One region of the Arthrobacter sp. AB6 genome, then DNA from elsewhere that is predicted to be linked to it. Evidence: predicted binding sites of a transcription regulator. Region 1 holds the regulator's gene; the other holds the start of a gene.
What was found. The regulator HrcA, encoded in region 1, represses chaperone genes, less so after heat shock. The targets are predictions, from matches to a motif close to TTNGCACTCGNNNNNNNCGAGTGCNAA.
Positions count from the first base shown of each region.

Region 1 (3,400 bases):
ACCCACGCGCGGCGCGCCTGCTTCGCTGCTGCCGTGACCACGGACTGCCATTTGGCGTGGGCTTTCGCGGCCCGGTCGCCTTTCCACCGGACGATGGACCGTTCGGACTGCCAGGGTATGACGGCGTCGATCCCGAGTTCAGTTGCCGTCTCGATGGCAAGTTCGTCGCGGTCGCCCTTCGCCAGTGCCTGTACCAGCACCAGCCTGGTCCCCGGTTGCGGCTCAACAGCAAGGGAAGCACACTCAACACCCAGCCCGGAGGAGGAGGCCGCAACCACCTTTCCGCTCATACGGGTCCCGGCGCCGTCCACGATGTCAACGGACTCGCCGGGGGCAAGCCGCTTCACTGTGACGGCGTGCCGCGCCTCCGGCCCATCCAGGACAAAGACGTCTCCCGCCACCAGTTGGTCAAGGGAACCGGGAGGGGTGAAAAAGACCGGATTGCTCACCGCTACAGGTTACCGAGCCGGTCCCGGAGCTTGGCGAACATGCCCCCGCTGGCTGCAAGCTTGCCCTCGGTGATCTGCTCGCCGCGCATCTTGGCAAGCTGACGCAGGAGGTCCTCCTGCGCGGCGTCGAGTTTGGCTGGAGTCTCGACTTGGAGGTGCACTTTCAGGTCGCCGCGCCCGTACCCGCGAAGGTGGGTCACGCCAAGTCCGCGAAGTGTGATGATCTCGCCGGACTGGGTGCCGGGCTTGACGTCGATTTCCTGCGGTCCGTCGAACGTTTCCAGGCTCACCTCGGTGCCCAGTGCGGCAGCGGTCATGGGAATGTGCAGGGTTGCGTGGAGGTCGTCGTTATCACGGACATAGGTGGCGTCGTTGTTCACGCGGATCTCGACGTAGAGGTCGCCGGCGGGGCCGCCGGCCGGACCTGCTTCGCCCTGGCCGGAGAGCTGGATGCGGGTTCCGGTGGCTACGCCGGCCGGAACCTTGATGGTCAGCGAACGGCGGCTGCGGACGCGTCCCTGGCCGCTGCATTCATTGCAGGGGTCCTTGATGACGGTGCCGAAGCCCTCGCAGGTACCGCACGGGGCGGCGGTCATGACCTGTCCCAGGATGGAGCGCACGGCCCGCTGGACCTGGCCGCTGCCGCCGCAGATGTCGCAGCGTTCCGGATGGGTTCCCGGCCGGCAGCAGGAACCTTCGCAGGTGGGGCACGTGACGGCCGTGTCCACTTCGAGTTTCTTGTTGACGCCGAAGACAGCGTCGCGGAGTTCGATGCGGACACTGATGAGCGCGTCCTGGCCGCGCCTGACGCGGGAAGCCGGGCCGGTTGTTCCGCCGGCGCCGAAGAACGTGTCGAAAATGTCCTGGAACGCGAATCCCTGGCCGGCGTAGCCGCCTCCGCCGAAGCCGTTGTCCGTGCCGTTCTCGTTGCCGGTGGTGTCGTAGACACGGCGCTTCTGCGGGTCCGACAGAACCTCGTAGGCGTGGGTCACGGCCTTGAAGCGGTCCGACGCGTCTTCACCGGGGTTGACGTCCGGGTGAAGGGTGCGCGCCAGTTTGCGGTAGGCCTTCTTGATCTCTTCTCCCGTGGCCTCCGGTGAGACTCCAAGGACGTCGTAGTGGCTGCTCAAAGTTTGTATCTCTTCCTTGTTGTACTGCCTGCAGTTGGACTGCGGAAAATGCTCTGCATGCCCGGGGACGGGAAAACGTCAGGGTCCCAGGATCCGCGAAAGGTAGCGGGCAACGGCCCTGACTGCGGCCATGGTGGTGGGATAATCCATCCTGGTTGGTCCCAGGACACCAATTTTCGCAACGTGGTCCGGTCCGTACCCTGTGGCAACGACGGAGGCCTCGGCCAGGCCGTCGTAGGGATTCTCGCGGCCGATGCTGACGGCCACCCCGCGATGGTCCTGCGCCATTTCGCTTAGCAGGCGCAGCATGACCACCTGTTCCTCAAGCGCTTCCAGGACCGGTCCGATGCTGAGCGGAAAGTCCACGTTGGACCGCGCAAGGTTGGCGGTGCCCGCCATGACCATGCGGTCCTCCCGGCTGCTCTGGGCCAGGCCCTCGAGGCCGACGGCGAGGGCCTGGGCCGCCTGCCTTTGCCCCGGGCCGGCGGTGGCCACCACTGCCGGCAGGGACTGCGCGAGCTGGCTCAGCGGAGTGCCGGCAAGGGAGCCAAGGAACCGTGCCCTCAGGGTGGCGAGGGCGTCGTCCCCCAGGTCCTGGCCGACGTCGATAACGCGCTGTTCCACTTTGCCGCTGTTCGCGATCAGCACCACCAGCACCTTACGCGGTGCGAGGAGGACGAACTCGATATGGCGGACCAGTGCCCGGCTGAGGTGCGGATACTGGACCACGGCAACCTGGTTGGTCAGCTGCGACAACAGGCGGACCGTGCGGTCAAGAACGTCGTCCAGGTCGTCAGACCCTTCCAGCAGCGACTGGATGGCCCTGCGCTCAGCCTGGGACAGGGGTTTGACGGCCGAGATCTGGTCCACGAAGAGCCGGTAACCCTTGTCAGTGGGGATACGCCCGGCGCTGGTGTGCGGAGCGGTGATCAGGCCCTCTTCCTCCAGGGCGGCCATATCGTTCCTGATCGTTGCGCTGGACACACCGAGATGGTGCCGCTCCACCAGGGCCTTGGAACCCACGGGTTCCCGGGAATGGACGTAGTCCTCCACGATTGCACGCAGCACTTCAAGTTTGCGTGGCTCGCTCATACTCCACCTCCATCCAGGGTTCGGGCGGACGCGCCGCCCGCGCTGTGCCACCTCAAGGGTTAGCACTCGACATGCCTCAGTGCTAACAGTCTATTATGACTCCCGCCGTTGCTAGCATTGGTACCGCTCCGGGCGAAAATCCGGACCTGTGACCGAACGCTAGGCGGAGTGAAACCATGCAGTACCAGAACTGGGGCCCACGCGACTTGTCCGCTCCCGCAAAAACTGAACTGCCCGAGGTTCCCGTTGAACGGGGAATGGTGCTTGAGGATGTCCAGTCCGGCTGGGTGGGCGCCGTGACCCGGGTGGAAAAATCCGGCGGCATGCACGTGGTCGCCCTGGAGGACAGGCGCGGAAAATCCCGGTCCTTCCGGCTTGGTTTCGGGTTCCTCCTCGAAGGCCAGGCCATTAAGCTCCTGCCCCCGGCCCCGCGGCAGGCCGCCGGTGCCGTTGCCGGACCCGGCCGGACCGCCTCCGGGTCCGTCCGGGTGGCCGGCCACCGGGCACAGGTGGCCAAGGCCAGCCGCATCTGGGTGGAAGGAAAGCACGACGCCGAACTGGTGGAAAAGGTCTGGGGAGACGACCTGCGCGTGGAAGGCATCGTCGTCGAACCCCTGCACGGCATTGATGACCTGGCGGCGGCAGTTGCAGAGTTCAGGCCGGGACCGGGCAGGCGCCTGGGCGTCCTGGTGGACCACCTGGTGCCGGATTCCAAGGAATCCCGCGTTG
Region 1 covers NZ_JAUZVL010000012.1:22,521-25,920, forward strand. The annotation lists gene Q9R30_RS11180 (16S rRNA (uracil(1498)-N(3))-methyltransferase) at 1-449, opposite strand, end outside; gene dnaJ (molecular chaperone DnaJ) at 452-1,579, opposite strand; gene hrcA (heat-inducible transcriptional repressor HrcA) at 1,658-2,671, opposite strand; gene Q9R30_RS11195 (DUF3097 domain-containing protein) at 2,848-3,400, shown strand, end outside.

Region 2 (3,400 bases), on a different contig from region 1:
TCCCGGATGAGGTGGAACGCCGCGAATGGCTGGGCAAGCTGTACTACCGGCCGCCGGGCGGGGAATCCTGGGCGGACGTGGCCCTCCGGCTGCGCTCCGTCCTGGCGGAACTGAACAATCTCGGCACCGGGCACCGGGTAATGCTGGTGTGCCACGACGCCGTGATCATGCTCTTCCGGTACGTGCTTGAAGGGCTGAGTGAAGCAGAACTCCTGGACCTGGCGGCCACCACCTCGGTGCTGAACGCCTCCCTGACCCGCTATGTGCGGCCCTCCGGCGCCGGCCCGTGGACGCTCGAAAGCTTCAACGTGGCGGACCACCTGACCGAGCAGGGCGTTGCCGTGACCGAACATGCCGGGGACGCCAGTGTCCACCCGCGGTGAAGCGTCCGGGGCCGGAGCCAGGCAGCCAGCCCTGGTGACGCCGTCGCTCCTGCGCGATTGGCCGCTGCCCGCCGCCGGCGAGGACAAGTACTCCCGCGGATCGGTTTTGGTGATCGGCGGAGCCCGGGCGACCCCCGGTGCCGCACTGCTCTCCGGCGCCGCCGCCCTTCGGGCCGGCGCCGGGAAACTCACCCTGGCCGTCGCGGAATCGGTGGCTGTCCACCTGGGCGTCGCGCTGCCGGAGTGCGGGGCGGTGGGGCTGCCGGAAACCCCTGGCGGGTCCGTAACGGCCGAGGGCCTGGACCGCATCGCCCCGTACCTGGACGGGGCAGATGCCGTACTGGTGGGCCCGGGCCTCGATGACCTGGACCTGGCCGAGGAACTGCTCCGGGCCCTGCTCGGGCGGGAGGCCGCCCCAGGGAAAGGGAACGACGGCGGAGGTCCCGCCGTCGTCCTCGATGCCTACGCTTTGGGTGCTTTGGCCAACGTGGAGGACCAGTCCGGTCCGTGGAAGGGGCGCCTGATCCTGACGCCCAATCCCAAGGAGGCTGGGATCCTGCTTGGCCGTGAGCCGGGGGACCTGCCGGCTGATGTTGCCGAGATTGCCGAACGGTACCAGGCGGTGGTGAGCTGCCAGGGCCTGATCGCGAGGCCGCCAGGTGATGCGCCGGAAGAGGCGGAGCTCTGGAAAATCACCACGGGATACGGCGGGCTGGGGACCTCAGGCAGCGGAGATGTGCTGGCCGGTGCCATCGCCGGCCTTCGCGCCCGGGGAACCAGCGAAGCGCAGGCTGCGTGCTGGGGCACGCATCTCCATGCGGCTGCCGCGGACAGGCTTGCCAGCCGGCTGGGACCTCTGGGCTTCCTGGCGCGCGAACTCGCGGACGAGCTGCCCGCGCTGATGCTGGAACTCAACACCTGACCCCTCCGGATTGAAGGCAACGCGGGGTCACTTACGGTCCATCCGACGTGGTTTTTTGGGCGGTAAGTGACCCCGCGTTGCCTTCTCCGGGCATGAGACGGCCCCCGGCCGAAGCCGGGGGCCGCCATACCGGGAAGTGCGGGTGTAGGCTGCCGGTGCGCTTTAAGCGCTGTGGCGTGCATACTGTGCAATCCGCCCTAAAGGCAGTCAGTAGATCCCCGACTTTCCGATCCTGTGTTGAAACTAGGCGGCAATCTCTTGCTTGGCCCCCTTCGTCTCGATTTCAATCTTGCGCGGCTTGGCCTTTTCGGCGACAGGAATCCGCAGCGTCAGGACACCGGCGTCGTATGAAGCCTTCACGTTGTCGGTGTCCAGGGTGTCCCCGAGGATCAGCTGGCGGCTGAACACGCCGCGCGGCCGCTCGGAGGCGATCAACTCGGTGTCCTTGCCTGCAGGGTCGGGGCGCTCGGCCCGTACCGTCAGGACATTCCGTTCCACATCCAGATCCACAGAATCCAGTGCGACGCCGGGCAGATCAAAGGCGACGACAAATTCCTGGTCCTCCCGCCACGCGTCCATCGGCATCGCTGCCGGGCGCGCCGCCGTGCCGAGGACCTGCTGGGCCAGCCTGTCCAACTCGCGGAACGGATCAGTTCGCATCAACATGGCTTCCCTCCTCGTAAGAGACGGTCCAACACTTTTCGTATCAGCCGATCTGTATTGACTGATATAGATTTTTTAGCACTGGGAGTTCAGGTCTGCAAGGGGTTCCGAGGGGGATTTTCGAAGTTTTTTGCGCCCTGGCGGGACATGGTTGAGGGGCCCTTCGCTGCACGCGAAAGGGCCCCTCACATGCTCGGTTGTCAGCTCCGGGTCGGGTCCGGCCGAAGCGGTGCGGGACCTGGGTCCGGCACCGGCAGCGGGCCCGGGGGTTCCGGTGCAGGGAACGGATTGGGAGCCGGCGGACCGGGATGGGTTGGATCTGGCTGGTCCGGGCCTGGTTCCGGCGGAAACGGCTCGGGCTCGTGCACTGGCGGGATGGTCATGTGACGTTCCCCTCTCACGTTTAATGGACGTGCCTTGGCGTGAACAGGATACGCCCGCCGCCTCAAGCCCACTAGGCCGGCGGCCCGCCGTCCCCTCAGCCCGGGACGGCCCCCACCGCCGGAGCCAGGCGCGCAACTGGCGCAGCGCACCAGCGACAGCGCGCCCCGCCGTCGGACGCCCTTACTCCCCCGCGGAGGCGGCGATCCCCCGGTAGCGAACGGCCGGATAATTGTCGGCGGGGATCTATATATTGAAGGAATGACCCAGACTCCGCTGCGGGACTCCGCCACCACTGCCGCTCCCACACCGCCGGTTGCCAAGAAGATCCCGTCCGAACGTGTCCACCACGGGGACGTTTTCGTGGACAACTACGAGTGGCTGCGGGACAAGGAATCCGCCGAAGTGGTGGAGCACCTGAAGGCCGAGAACGCGTACCAGGAGGCGGTCACCGCACACCAGGAACCATTGCGCGAGGCCATCTTCCAGGAGATCAAGGGCCGCACCCAGGAAACCGACCTCTCCGTGCCGCACCGCAAGGACGGGTGGTGGTACTTCAGCCGCTCCGTGGAGGGCAAGGAGTACGGCATCCAGTGCCGGGTCCGGGCCGCGGACACCGGGGACAAGGTTGCCGACTGGACGCCGCCCGCGGTGCAGCCCGGCGTCGAAATCCCCGGCGAGGAAGTCCTGCTGGACGGCAACGTGGAGGCGGAGGGCAAACCGTACTTCTCGGTGGGCGGCTCGGCCGTGACCGTGGACGGGACCCTCTATGCCTATGCCGTGGACAACTCGGGGGATGAGCGCTTCACCCTCCGCATCAAGGACCTCCGCACCGGCGGGCTGCTGCCGGACGTCATCGAGAACGTCTTCTACGGCGTCGCCTTCTCCCCCGACGGCACCCGGATTTTCTACACCGTGGTGGATGACTCGTGGCGCCCGTACCAGGTGAAGGCGCACGTCCTGGGCACGCCTGTTGCCGATGATGTGGTCATCTACCAGGAGGACGACGCCGCCATGTGGCTGGGCTTCGAGCTCTCAGCTGACCGGCGCC
Region 2 covers NZ_JAUZVL010000001.1:150,058-153,457, forward strand. The annotation lists gene Q9R30_RS00695 (histidine phosphatase family protein) at 1-383, shown strand, start outside; gene Q9R30_RS00700 (NAD(P)H-hydrate dehydratase) at 367-1,305, shown strand; gene Q9R30_RS00705 (Hsp20/alpha crystallin family protein) at 1,549-1,971, opposite strand; gene Q9R30_RS00710 (S9 family peptidase) at 2,611-3,400, shown strand, end outside.
Region 2: Q9R30_RS00705 (Hsp20/alpha crystallin family protein) is a predicted target of HrcA. The motif match lies at 2,044-2,070, and genes of this name have one in related genera.